2 regions of the Streptomyces prunicolor genome follow, and region 1 is predicted to be linked to the other one. Evidence: riboswitches for the same ligand, from Rfam matches in the RefSeq annotation. Region 1 holds a riboswitch; the other holds the start of a gene.

The links. Region 1 has a riboswitch for ZMP and ZTP ahead of OG588_RS30845 (glycine hydroxymethyltransferase). Riboswitches for the same ligand answer to the same signal wherever they lie in the genome.
Region 2: it holds a riboswitch for ZMP and ZTP, as region 1 does, so the genes downstream of both, OG588_RS45975 (bifunctional 5,10-methylenetetrahydrofolate dehydrogenase/5,10-methenyltetrahydrofolate cyclohydrolase) here and OG588_RS30845 (glycine hydroxymethyltransferase) in region 1, are expected to answer to the same signal.

Annotation. Positions count from the first base shown of each region.
Region 1 covers NZ_CP108676.1:6,693,699-6,700,634, forward strand. Annotated here, with positions in the region: gene OG588_RS30835 (hypothetical protein) at 1-39, opposite strand, end outside; gene rocD (ornithine--oxo-acid transaminase) at 231-1,460, opposite strand; ZMP/ZTP riboswitch at 1,552-1,641, shown strand; gene OG588_RS30845 (glycine hydroxymethyltransferase) at 1,673-3,136, shown strand; gene OG588_RS30850 (hypothetical protein) at 3,177-3,929, opposite strand; gene OG588_RS30855 (hypothetical protein) at 3,988-4,710, opposite strand; gene OG588_RS30860 (hypothetical protein) at 5,024-5,914, opposite strand; gene OG588_RS30865 (RNA polymerase sigma factor) at 5,901-6,503, opposite strand; gene trpS (tryptophan--tRNA ligase) at 6,604-6,936, shown strand, end outside.
Region 2 covers NZ_CP108676.1:10,167,264-10,174,199, reverse strand. Annotated here, with positions in the region: gene OG588_RS46000 (ABC transporter ATP-binding protein) at 1-521, shown strand, start outside; gene OG588_RS45995 (hypothetical protein) at 601-897, opposite strand; gene OG588_RS45990 (nuclear transport factor 2 family protein) at 1,069-1,434, shown strand; gene OG588_RS45985 (MarR family winged helix-turn-helix transcriptional regulator) at 1,513-2,013, opposite strand; gene OG588_RS45980 (hypothetical protein) at 2,074-2,913, shown strand; ZMP/ZTP riboswitch at 2,964-3,048, shown strand; gene OG588_RS45975 (bifunctional 5,10-methylenetetrahydrofolate dehydrogenase/5,10-methenyltetrahydrofolate cyclohydrolase) at 3,070-3,918, shown strand; gene OG588_RS45970 (CU044_5270 family protein) at 3,919-4,818, opposite strand; gene OG588_RS45965 (RNA polymerase sigma factor) at 4,954-5,475, opposite strand; gene ctaD (cytochrome c oxidase subunit I) at 5,581-6,936, shown strand, end outside.

The DNA.
Region 1 (6,936 bases):
CGTACCGAAGCAGACCGCCGCGCCGAGCGCGCACACCATTCCAAAGAGCACAAAGTGACTGTAGGGGAGATGAGATCGCCCCGGCCCTCCCGGGCGGACCCTCTCACCGATCTCTGGAGATCCCCGGACGAGCACCCAGGCCCCAGAGTTCGGGCCCCAGAGTCCAGGCCCAGGTCCGAGGCCACAGACGCAGGCCCAGACTCCAGGCCCCCGGTCCGAGGCCCCGCGCCCTACACCCCCAAAACCACCCGGAGTTGACCCAACCCCCAGTCCAGGTCCTCCCGGCTGATCATCAGCGGCGGCGCGATCCGGATCGTAGAACCATGGGTGTCCTTCACCAGAACACCCCGGTCCAACAGCCGCTCCGAGACCTCCCGCCCCGTCCCGACCGCCGGCGCGATGTCGACCCCCGCCCACAGCCCTCGCCCACGCACCGCCGTCACCCGCCCGGTGTCCGTCAACTGCCGCAATTCCCGGTGCAGATGCTTCCCGAGCTCCGCGGCCCGCGCCTGGTACTCGCCCGACCGCAGCATCGCGATCACCTCCAGCGCCACCGCGCACGCCAGCGGATTCCCGCCGAACGTCGACCCGTGCTCCCCGGGCCGGAACACGCCCAGCACCTCCGCACTCGACACCACCGCCGACACCGGCACCACCCCACCGCCCAGCGCCTTCCCGAGCACATACATGTCGGGCACCACCGCCTCGTGCTCGCACGCGAACGTCCACCCCGTCCGCCCGAGCCCCGACTGGATCTCATCCGCGATGAAGAGCACGTTCCGCTCCCGCGTCAACTCCCGCACCCCCGCCAGATATCCGGCCGGCGGCACCAGCACCCCCGCCTCACCCTGGATCGGCTCCAACAGCACGGCCACCGTGTTCTCACTGACCGCCGCCCGCATCGCGGTGAGATCTCCGTACGGCACGATCTCGAAGCCCGGCGTGTACGGCCCGAAGTCCGCCCGCGCCTCCGGGTCGGTCGAGAAGCTGACGATCATCGTCGTACGGCCGTGGAAGTTGTTGCCCGCCACGACGATCTTCGCCCGGCCTTCGGGCACGCCCTTGACCCGGTACCCCCACTTCCGGGCCGTCTTCAGCGCGGTCTCCACCGCCTCCGCGCCCGTGTTCATCGGCAGCACCAGCTCCATGCCGCACAGCTCGGCCAACTGCTCGCAGAACGCGCCGAACCGGTCGTGATGGAACGCCCGCGAGGTGAGAGTCACCCGCTCCAACTGCGCCTGCGCCGCCGCGATCAGCCGAGGGTTGCCGTGCCCGAAGTTCAGCGCCGAGTACCCGGCGAGCAAGTCCAGATAGCGCCGCCCCTCCACATCCGTCATCCACGCCCCGTCGGCGGTGGCGACGACCACCGGAAGCGGGTGGTAGTTGTGCGCGGTGTGCGCCTCGGCGGCGGCGATGAGGGCTTCCGTACCGGCTTCGTTGCTGGCTTCCGTACTGGTCACGGCGTCTCCCGGGGGTGAGGGTGCCCCTTTCCTATCTTCGCCCGCATGGTGGACGCGGGAGCCGCACCGTCCGGCCCGCCCGGTAGGCTGACCGATGGGCCGTGACTGGCGCGCTGGGATGGGACCGACCATCGGGGAGCGGCCCGAGCTGGACTGTGTGCCGTGCGCCTGGGCCGTACCGAGAACGCCGAACGCCACGTCCGGAGGTCCCCATGCCCGACAATTCTGTGCCTCTCTCCGCCCTCTCCAACGAGTCCACCGCCTTCCGCGCCGCCCTCGATGTGATCCGTGCCGTCGAGCCGCGTGTCGCCGACGCCATCGGCCAGGAAGTCGCCGACCAGCGCGAGATGCTCAAGCTGATCGCCTCCGAGAACTACGCCTCCCCGGCCACCCTCCTGGCCATGGGCAACTGGTTCAGCGACAAGTACGCCGAGGGCACCATCGGCCGCCGCTTCTACGCCGGCTGTCGCAACGTCGACACCGTCGAGTCCCTCGCCGCCGAGCACGCGCGCGAACTCTTCGGCGCCCGCCACGCCTACGTCCAGCCGCACTCCGGCATCGACGCCAACCTCGTCGCCTTCTGGTCGGTCCTCGCCGACCGCGTCGAGGTCCCGGCCCTCGCGAAGGCGGGCGTCCGCCAGGTCAACGACCTCTCCGACGCCGACTGGGCAGAACTCCGCCAGGCCTTCGGCAACCAGCGCATGCTCGGCATGTCCCTGGACGCCGGCGGCCACCTCACCCACGGCTTCCGCCCCAACATCTCCGGCAAGATGTTCGACCAGCGCTCCTACGGCACCGACCCCGTCACCGGCCTCATCGACTACGAGGCCCTGCGCGCCTCTGCCCGCGAGTTCAAGCCGCTGATCATCGTCGGCGGCTACTCCGCCTACCCCCGCCTGGTGAACTTCCGCATCATGCGCGAGATCGCCGACGAGGTCGGGGCGACCCTGATGGTCGACATGGCGCACTTCGCCGGCCTGGTCGCGGGCAAGGTGCTGACCGGCGACTTCGACCCGGTTCCGCACGCGCAGATCGTGACGACCACCACCCACAAGTCCCTGCGCGGCCCGCGCGGCGGCATGGTCCTGTGCGACGACTCCCTCAAGGATCAAGTCGACCGCGGCTGCCCGATGGTCCTCGGCGGCCCGCTCCCGCACGTCATGGCCGCCAAGGCCGTCGCCCTCGCCGAGGCCAGGCAGCCCTCCTTCCAGGACTACGCCCAGCGCATCGTCGACAACTCCCGCGCGCTGGCCGACGGCCTGATGCGGCGCGGCGCCACCCTCGTCACCGGCGGCACCGACAACCACCTGAACCTGATCGACGTCGCCTCCTCCTACGGCCTCACCGGCCGCCAGGCCGAGGCCGCCCTGCTCGACTCGGGCATCGTCACCAACCGCAACGCCATCCCCGCCGACCCGAACGGCGCCTGGTACACCTCCGGCATCCGCATCGGCACCCCCGCCCTCACCACCCGCGGCCTGGGCACCGCCGAGATGGACGAGGTCGCCGGCCTCATCGACCGCGTCCTCACCACCACGGAGCCCGGCACCACCAGCAAGGGCGCGCCGTCCAAGGCCCAGCACATCCTCGACCCGAAGATCGCGGACGAGATCTCCCACCGCGCCACCGACCTCGTCGCCGGCTTCCCGCTGTACCCGGAGATCGACCTCGGCTGACCCACGCTCACGCTCTTGAGTTGTCAAAGATCGGCGACTCTCACAGATCGATGAGTTCCTGTCGTGGTTCCTCGCGCGGCGGTCCGGCCTCACCCCGGGCCGCCGCGCGACGTATCAGCAGCGTGCCGCCGACCCCGACAGCCACCCCCGCCACCGCCCACCAGGCACGTCCGGCAAGGTCCGCAGAGCCGGCCCCACCCCCAACTGCCTTGCCGGCGGCGTCGGTTCCGCCGAGCACCCCCGCCCGCTCCATCTGCGAGAAGACCGCGCGCGGCGCCCGATGCCAGCGGATGTCGTCGTCCGCCACCTCCGGAGCCGGATCCGTCCGCACCCACGGTGTGCCGTCGGCGGTCACGAACAACTGGTCCTCCCGCTCCACCGCCACATCACCACCCGGAGCCCGACTCGTCCAAGGCCAGCCCCCGACGCCGGTCAGCTCCCACACCACGGTGATCCGCACCTCCGGATACCGGCCGGCATCCCATTCCCGCGACACCCGCCCCGTCCCCGTGTAGGTCGGCTGCAACAACGTCCACAGGCGGGCGAACGACGACTGCCCGGAGCGCCACGTCTCCGTCCGGCCCGAGTCACCCGTCACGACCAGCGCCAGATCCGGGATGTCCCGGAGCGGGTCCTGAGCCTGGTCCTGAGCCTGCTCCATGGCCGGGGGCCACGCCCGATCCGTCCCGAGGGCCTGGGCGTGGGTCTGAGCCACCCCGGCGAGAGCCATCAACACCGGCCCCGCCACGAGACGCAGGCCCCGCAACCTCGCCCGTCCCCTGCCACGTTCCATGCGTCCCCCTCCGTCCATCCCCTGCATCCCTTCCGTCCGTCCTCGTCTCCTCCGCCCCTCACACGTCCCGCAACTCCTGCCTCGGCCCCGGCTCCCGACCCTTTCGCCACCGGTCCAGCGGCAGCCGCGCGACGAACGGCCGCAGACCCAGTGCCAGTACCGCTCCGGCCGCCGCACCCGGTATCGCCCACCACCAGTCGGTGCCATGCCCCTTGTCCGGCAGGGAGGCCCGCACCGTGGTGGTCCCCGCCCCTGGCCCCGTTACTGTCCCCGTCCCCGTCCCCGTGTCGGAGTCAGGTGCGACCGTGGCCGGAGCGGGCTCGGTCGGCTCCCAAGGCGCCGGGAAGATGCCGGAGTAACCGTCACCCGTGCTCTTGCCCAGCACGCCCAACTTCTTGAAGAGGGCGCACAGTTGGGCGGGTTGCTCGGCCCGGTGCCAATAGCCGTTCAGGTTCGTGTTCTCCGGGACATCGGCCGCCGTGTGGATCCAGACCGCCTGCGGCCGGGACTCGACCGGAAAGACCCGGTCGATCCGCCAGGGCGATATGTCGTGCGCCAGCCAGGTGACGTTGATCTGGTGGGCGTGGACCAGATCGGCCTCGGGCGGCTTGTCGCGCGTGCCCTTGCCCTCGGGCCCGAGCAACTGCTGGAGTTTTCCGTACTGTTCGTCCGAGTAGTACAGCCCCCTGGCCTGCCCGCTCTCCGGCGACGTCACGAGCACGCTCGTCGGCCCGCCCGCCGCCGCGTCCGACGCACCCCACACCATCAGGGCCAGCGTCATCGCCAACGCCCCACTCAGAGCGGCCAGTTCACGAACCCCGCCCGCGCTCTTCCCTGCCCGGCCCGCACTCCTCCCAGCCTCGCTCGCACTCCCGCCTGCCCCGCCCGCACTCCAGCCTCCGGACATCCGAACCCCCACCCAGCCCATCCGCCGATCCCCGTACGACCCGCCCGCGAGCCGCCTGTCACTTCTGGTACACCGCTCGGCCCGCCGGGGTTCCCACCCCGCCCGCACTGCTTGAACTACTCGCACTTCTCATACGGGTTGCGCCACCTACCCCCGTCGCGCCACTCGCGTCACTCGCCCTCCTTCCTTACCTCCGCCGATCGAGCGACCTCGCGATCTCCACGGCCCGCCCCTTCGACCCCACGCCCTCCAGACGGAACGTCAGATCCCCGCCCGGAACCCCACCGACCGCATGGGTCCACAGCAGCGTCGGCCCCGCCGTCCGCTCCTCCCGCGTATAACGGTCCCCGTCCGTGTCCACCAGCCAGAAACTCAGCAGATGCGGGCGCGCGAACCACAGCGCCGGGTCCTGCACACCGTCCGGCGAGACCGTCCCGCCCAGCGACAACCACTCCGGCGGCTCGCGCACCGTCTTCACGAAGCCGGGGTCCAGTCGCGCCGGATACTCGTCGACCCGGACCGTGTGCCCGCCCTCCCGCCAGCACAGGCTCACCAGGAAGCGGCCCTGCGGCTCGCCGGTCACCGTCACCGCGTCCGGAACGCCCAACGCGTCCGGCACCAGCGGCTCGAACCCCGCACGCTCACGGGCCTGCGCCAGCGTCACCGACCGCCCGCACCCCGGCACCTCGGCCCCGGCCGAGGGCACCGCCGACGGGTCGTACCGCACCTCGACCCCGCCGAAGCCGAACCAGTCGAAGACCGCCGCCCGCACCGGAGGCGTGAGCACGAGCACCGTCAGCAGACCGCACAGGGCCGCCACCAGTGCCCGCCGACGCATCCGCGTCCAGCGTCGGACGGCGCGCAGTCGCGCCCGGATCCCGGACGGCCCGGCCTCCTGGACGGGGACCGGGATCTGCTCGGCCAGTATCTGAGCCAGCACCCGCTCGACCATCGACTCGGACCCGCCGGCCTCGCCCCCGCCACCGCGCCGCGCGTCCAGCGCACGCCCCAACGCCCGCAACTCGTCCGGCAGTTGAGGGGCACCCTCGTGCGACTCCCGTCCGTCACTCACGCTCATCACCTCCTTCCCGAGGCCGGAAATCCGGCAGCAATCGGCCGAGTTTCTTCAACGCGCGGTTCAGCCGGGACTTCACCGTGCCGCGTGGCCAGCCCAGGGTCTGGGCCGTGTCCGGTTCGTCCATGTCCAGGAGATAGCGGTAGGTCACGACCAGGCGGTGCTCCTCGCTCAGCTGCTCCAGGGCGGACAGCAGGGCCGCGCGGCGCTCCGTCTCCAGCGTGGCGACCGCCGGGTCCGCCGATTCCGGTATCAACGGCTCGGCCTCCGCGAACGCCGCCTCCCGGTCGGCGAGCGTGCGCTGACGCGCCGCCGTACGCACTGTGTTCCTCGTCTCATTGGCGACGATCGACAGCAGCCACGGCTTGAACGCCGCACCGTCCCGGAACCTGCCCAGCGCGCCGTACGCCTTGACGAAGGCCTGCTGCACCACGTCCTCCGCGTCCGCACCCGCCCCGAGTGCCGCGGCCGCCCTGAGTGCGATGCCCGTGTGGGCCCGCACCAGCTCCGCGTACGCCTCCGGCTCTCCGGCGCGTACGCGTGCGATCACCGCGGCCTCATCGACGATGCGGCCCCCCTCCCGCGTCTTCACACATCTGGTACACCGCCCGAGCCGGATCGGTTCCCACCCGTGTCACATCTCTTCCGAACCAGTTCCGGACCGGTCCCCGAGACCTGAGAGAATGGTGAACATGGCCTCTGACCGACCCCGCGTGCTCTCCGGAATCCAGCCCACCGCAGGCTCGTTCCACCTCGGCAACTACCTCGGCGCCGTGCGCCAGTGGGTGGCCCTGCAGGAGTCCCACGACGCGTTCTACATGGTCGTGGACCTGCACGCGATCACGGTCCCGCAGGACCCGGCGGACCTGCGTGCCAACACCCGCCTCGCCACCGCGCAGCTGCTGGCCGCCGGTCTCGACCCGGACCGTTGCACGCTCTTCGTCCAGAGCCACGTCCCCGAGCACGCCCAGCTCGCCTGGGTCATGAACTGCCTGACCGGCTTCGGCGAGGCGTCCCGCATGACC
Region 2 (6,936 bases), 3.5 Mb from region 1:
TGTCCGGGCTCCGGTCCGCCATCGGCTATGTGGAGCAGGACGCCCCGGTCCTGTCGGGCTCCCTGCGCGACAACCTGCTGCTCGGCAACCCGGACGCGGACGACGACGCCGTCACCCGCGTCCTGAAGACGACCCGCCTCGACGGCCTCATCGCCCGCCTCCCGAAGGGCATCGACACCCTGGTCGGCCACCGCGGCACCCGCCTCTCGGGCGGCGAACGCCAGCGCGTGGCCATCGCCCGCGCGCTCCTGCGCCACCCCCGGCTGCTCCTCCTCGACGAGGCGACCTCGCAGCTCGACGCGGTGAACGAGGCGGCCCTGCGCGATACCGTCGCCGATGTGGCCCGTACGACGACGGTCCTGGTCGTCGCGCACCGGCTGTCCACGGTGACGATGGCGGACCGGATCGTGGTCATGGACGCGGGCCGCGTCCGCGCGGTGGGCACGCACCGGGAGCTGGTGACCGCCGACCCGCTCTACGCGGAGCTGGCGGCGACGCAGTTCCTGGCGACGACGGGCTGACCTCGCACAACGGCTGAGGGCCGCCCGTTTCCGGACGGCCCTCAAGGTCTGTGTGCTCAGCGGGATCAGTGCTGCGGGCTCACGGCTCGATGCTGGGGAGGAGTCCCGTGACCGGCGCGGCCATGTCGGTGACCTGGTGCAGCTGCTGGAGGTCGTTCAGGTGGTTCATGCCCTGGAGCTGACTGGCCACCTTCGGGATCTCCGCCTGGTGCTCGGCGGGGATCTCACTCACCGCGAGCGAGTCCAGCAGGGCGACGGGGCTGACCTTGCCGTCCTTGAAGGCGGGCGCGTCGGCGGCGTTCGCCATCGGCGCGACGAGGCCGGTGACCCCGACGGCGAGACCAACGGCGGCGGCAATACGTCGTGTTGAGATCATGCCCTCAGCAACGCGGCCGGTCCCCGCGCGGTCACGGGTACCGGCCGCCGCTCACCCGTGAGGCGGAGCGCGCCGCTGCGTTTGCCGACCCCGGCGCGACGGAGGAGTCTCGTAGGAGAGGCCCGTCGCGGCTCGCTCCTGTGTGGGCCGCGGCCCTCCGAGGAGGTCACCATGGGCACCGCGGCACGCCCCGGCTTCGACTCCGAAGCCCTGCGCCGGGGCATCGAAGACCACACAGCGGCGACACTGCTGTCGCTCTACGCGGACGACGCCGAGATCCACGTCGTCGACCACCAGACCCAGCCCAGTCACCCCAAGGTCCTGCACGGCCGGGACGAGATCGGCGCGATGCTCGCCGACGTCTACAGCCGCGACATGACACACAAGCTGGAGGAATGCGTCGTAGAAGGAGACCGGGTCGCCTACAGCGAATCGTGTCAGTACCCGGACGGGGCGCGGGTCCTCGCCGAGTCGATGCTCCTGCTGCACGATGGCAAGATCACCCGGCAGACCATGATCCAGGCATGGGACGGATAGCGAGGTTGGTGCCGAAGGTCCGGATCAGCACCCGTCTGACCTGGACCTTCTCGGCGAGCACGGTACCTGCGCGCTCGGCTACGACTCGGCGGCGAGCACCAGTTTCCGCAGCAGGTCTGCGAGCGTCCGCCGCTCTGCTGGGGTCAGTGCTGCGAGCAGCGCGATCTCACCCGCTTCCTCCGCCGCCGCATGCTGCTCGAACACGGCGTATCCGGCGTCGGTGAGCCGCACCCGCACCCGCCGCCGGTCCCCCCTCTCATGGGTGCGGACGATCAGCCCCGCCTCCTCGATGGTCACCAGCCGCGCGGACAGCGCACCCCGGGTCAGTCCGAGCAGCTCGGCGAGATGCGAGGGGCTCGTCTCGTACGGCGGCCCGAGCCTGCGCAGCATGAGCAGCACCTTGTACTGCCACTGCTTGAGTCCGTCGGAGTCGAGCATGTCCCGTCGCGTCCGGCCGGCATGACGCGCGAGGATCGCCAGCCGGAAGAAGATCGCCTCCTTCACCGGGTCCATCCAGGCGAGTTCCTTCACCCAGACCGCCACGTGCCGGTCGACCGAGTCCTCCACCGCTTCTCCCACCGTCTGCCTCCCGCAGTAGTTTTCTTGTGGATAGTTTTTCGCCTAACTACCTTCCCCGGCATGACATCCACAGCGAACGCGGTCATACCCGTCGAAGAACTCGTCGCCGCCGCGCACGAGTTGAGCGTGACGAGCCGGTGGAGGAGCGCCTCCCGTCTCCTGGACACCTGCACGACCGATGATCCCGAGTCCCGGGCGCAGATCGCCCGTGCCGCCGCTCAAGTGGCCCTGGAACAGGACTGGTTCGCCGGTACGGACACCGCGACGGCACGCATCGAGGCGGCCGGGAAGGAGTTCCCGGGCGGCGACTGGGACCTGGACTTCGCACGGCTGCGCAACACCTACCGCCGCCTGCTCGTCGTAGACGGCGGACTGCGGTTGGGCCCCGACGGAAAGGATCCGGAGACCCTCACGTCCCTGCGCCGCGAGGCGGAGTCACTGCGGGACAGCGCGCCGGACGAGGGACGCCGGGGCTGGGCAGAGATGTACCTCGGCCTGATCACCGACAACCACTTCGCCGACCTGGCGGGCGCGCCGCCCCACTACGCGTCCGCACTGAGCGCCGCCGAGTCGGTCGACGACCCACTCTTGGCCCGCGAGGCCCTGCGCCACCTCGGCGACCACGACCACGACGCCGGTGACCACGCCCGCGCCCTGGACCGCTGGCGCCGGGCGACCACACTGGGCGCCGCCGCGGGCACGGTCCCCGGCACCCTCTCCCAGCAACTGCTGCTCGCCGTCCTGGCCAGGGACTCCGGCGACGAGGCCGGGGCCAGAGCGCTCGCGACGGAGGTCGCCCGCTGGGCGGAGGCCATCGGGGCCGTACGCCTCGCGGCACAGGCCCGGGGATTCCTCGCCGGCGTCGACCCGACGGCAGCGCCCGCGGACAGCGGGGCCTGAGGGCCGTACGACAGGCCGTAGGGCCGGCCGTAGGACCCTCGGTTAGGCTGTTCGTGGGTCGTGACTGGCGCTGAGGTGGAGCACCACCGTGGAGCGGCCCACGCGGAGTCGACGCCGTGCGCCTGGGCGATTGGTCAACCAGCTCAGGAGTGGATCATGTCTCAGGCACGGCTCATGGACGGCACCGCGCTCGCCCGGCGCATCGTCGAGGACACCGCGAAGAAGGCCGCCGACCTCACGGAACGCACCGGTACGGCGCCCTGTCTGGCGACGGTTCTGGTCGGCGCGGACCCGGCCTCCGTCACGTACGTCCGGATGAAGCAGAACCGCAGCCGCAAGGCCGGCATCGAGTCCCGGCACGTGGAACTGCCCGCCGCCACGACCACCGCCGAACTGGTCGGCACCCTCGACGAACTCTCCGCCGACCCGACCGTGCACGGCATCCTGCTCCAGCACCCGATGGGTGAACACATCGACGAGCGGGCCGCGTTCGAGGCGATCGCGGCGGAGAAGGACGTGGACGGCGTCACCTTCGCGTCGTTCGCGACGATGAGCTTCGGCCTGCCGGGCTTCGTGTCCTGCACGCCCGGCGGCATCATCCGGCTGCTCGACGAGTACGACGTCGACCCGTCCGGGAAGCGTGCCGTCGTCGTGGGCCGCAGCGCGATCCTCGGCAAGCCGGCCGGCATGCTCCTCCTGGCCCGCGACGCGACGGTGACGTACTGCCACTCGCGCACCCGGGACCTGTCGGCGGTGGTGCGCGAGGCGGACATCGTGGTCGCCGCCGTGGGACGCCCCCGGCTGATCCGCGGCGAGGACATCAAGCCCGGCGCGGTCGTGATCGACGCCGGCTACAACGCGGGCAACATCGGTGACGTCGACTTCGAATCCGCCGCCGAACGCGCCTCGTTGATCACGCCGGTGCCGGGCGGCGTCGGCCCGATGACGATCGCCACGCTCCTGGAACAGACGGTGACCGCCGCGGCCCGGCAGCTCGGGGTGTGATCAGCGCGTCCACGCGCTGTACTCCATGACGTCCCCCGCCTTGACCCCGTACTCGGGCTGGTCCTTCGTGAAGGTGCTCTCCAGTCCGAGTACGGCGCCGGTGGCCGGGTCCATGATCAGCATCAGCCGACTGGCGGACCGCTGATACACATACGCCTCCCCGTGCCGCCCGAGCCGGTCGGTCACCTCCCCCACCGGCCGCAATCCGTCCGCCCCCGCGAGCAGCCGCGCCAACGCCGCCGACTCACGCGCCCCGAGCGTCCAGTGGTCCAGCAACTCCCCCACGGCCGACAGGAGTTCGGGGGTGGTCAACGGCGTCTTGCTGTACGCCGTCTCCTGGAGGTACGCCCGCAGTCCTGCCACGTCGTGCGGGGGCCGGGCATCGGGCGGGACGTCGCTCCAACTCGGCGGATACGTCGTGTCCTTGAGGACATGCCCGTCCTCGACGACACGTTCCGTGTGACTGTCGTCCGCGTTCCAGCGCACGATGCGTTCCTCGGGGACGGTGACCGGCGGCTTGTCGTCGGACATGCCGAGACTCCATGACTGCACGTGAGTTCCCCTGCGCAGAACGGGAGTTCCGTCGGCGGCAGTCGCCACGGCGAGGGCGGCGAGCTGCTTCAGGGATACGGGCGTGGAACCCGCCTGCACCGTCAGCGCACGGGGAGCAGCCACCGCCGGGGTACTGCTCGGCCCGCCCAGCACGAGGGTGAGTACGGTCGCGGCAACGGCGGCGGTGGCCGCAAGGCTCCACAGCAACCGACGCCGCCGCGAACGCCGGTCATGCAGCAGCCCGTTGAGCCGACGCTCGGCGTGATGGTCCAGCGGCCCGTCGCCGTAGAGGGACCCGTCGCCAGTGAACGGGTTGGCACTACGCAGGAGTTCAAGCTCATCAGCCATGGCGATGTTCCTTCAGGGTGACTGTGGCGCCCCAAAGGGGCGCGGGCGGTGTCGATTTGCGGCTCCGCCGCGTGGGCGCGACCAGCCACAACGGAGCCGCAGACGACTGACAACACCTCGCGGCACTTCCAACCTTCATCGCCCCGCACCGCCAAGCACCGCGAGCCGATCAATCTCCGCTCTCAACCTCCGCCGCGCCCGATGCAACCGCATCGCCGCCGCCCGCGACCCGCACCCGAGGACGACGGCAACCTCGTCCACCCCCAGCTCCTCCCACGCTGTCAACCGCAGTACCTCTTGGTCGGCCGACGACAACCGCGTGAGCGCCTCGTGCACCCAGCCCCCGGGCGCATCCACATCGGGCCCGGCCACAACCTGCCGCCCATGCGCGCGATCGTCATTACCCAGCCGATCGACAAGCCGACGCCGACGCCCGTACCCCCGCACCGCATTGGCCAGGCAGTTACGGGCCACGCCATACAGCCAGGGCAACGGAGCGGCCGGCAGATCCGCACGGCGGCGCCAGGCGACGGTGAAGACCTCCGCCACCACTTCCTCGACCTCGCTGCTCCGCCCGTCCAGTCGCCGCGCAACATAGCGGCTGACCGCCCAGTAGTGCTCGCGATAGGCAGCGGCGAAGTTCTCGTCGTTGCTCATGTCCCGTTCGTGTCCGGCACCGGGGCGATCGTCACACCCGATTTCGTGATTCTCCTCGCGTCCGTCGAGTGTGACGTGCGGGCGGCGCGCGGACACAGGCGGGGCGTGAGAGACCTCAAGAGCATCAAGTGGCTGACGACCACCGACCACAAGACGATCGGCACGCTGTATCTGGTCACGTCGTTCGCGTTTTTCCTGATCGGCGGCGTCATGGCGCTCCTCATGCGCGCCGAACTTGCCAGACCCGGCCTGCAGATCATGTCCAACGAGCAGTTCAACCAGGCGTTCACGATGCACGGCACGATCATGCTGCTGATGTTCGCGACGCCGCTGTTCGCGGGCTTCACCAACTGGATCATGCCCCTGCAGATCGGCGCCCCGGACGTCGCCTTCCCCCGCCTGAACATGTTCGCCTACTGGCTCTACCTGTTCGGCTCGACGATCGCGGTCGGTGGCTTCCTCACCCCGCAGGGCGCGGCCGACTTCGGCTGGTTCGCCTACAGCCCGCTGTCGGACGCGGTCCGCTCGCCGGGTATCGGCGCCGACATGTGGATCATGGGTCTGGCCTTCTCCGGCTTCGGCACGATCCTCGGCGCGGTCAACTTCATCACCACGATCATCTGCATGCGCGCACCGGGCATGACGATGTTCCGCATGCCGATCTTCGTGTGGAACGTGCTGCTGACCGCCGTCCTCGTTCTGCTGGCCTTCCCGGTCCTCGCCGCCGCGCTCTTCGCGCTGGAGGCGGATCGGAAATTCGGGGCACATGTCTTCGACGCCGCAAACGGCGGTGCGCTGCTGTGGCAACACCTCTTCTGGTTCTTCGGCCATCCAGAGGTGTACATCATCGCGCTGCCGTTCTTCGGCATCATCTCCGAGGTCATCCCGGTCTTCTCCCGCAAGCCGATGTTCGGCTACATGGGACTGGTCGCGGCCACCATCTCCATCGCCGGCCTCTCCGTGACCGTGTGGGCCCACCACATGTACGTCACCGGCGGAGTCCTCCTCCCGTTCTTCTCCTTCATGACGTTCCTCATCGCCGTACCGACAGGCGTGAAGTTCTTCAACTGGATCGGAACGATGTGGAAGGGGTCCTTGAGTTTCGAGACCCCGATGCTCTGGGCCACCGGCTTCCTCATCACCTTCGTGTTCGGCGGCCTGACCGGCGTGATGCTCGCGTCCCCGCCCCTCGACTTCTCGACCTCGGACTCGTACTTCGTCGTCGCCCACTTCCACTACGTGGTCTTCGGCACGGTCGTGTTCGCGATGTTCTCCGGCTTCCACTTCTGGTGGCCGAAGATGACCGGCAAGATGCTCGACGAGCGCCTCGGCAAGATCACCTTCTGGACGCTGTTCATCGGCTTCCACGGCACCTTCCTCGTCCAGCACTGGCTGGGCGTGAACGGGATGCAGCGCCGGATCCCCGACTACCTGGCCGTGGAGGGCCTGACGACACTCAAC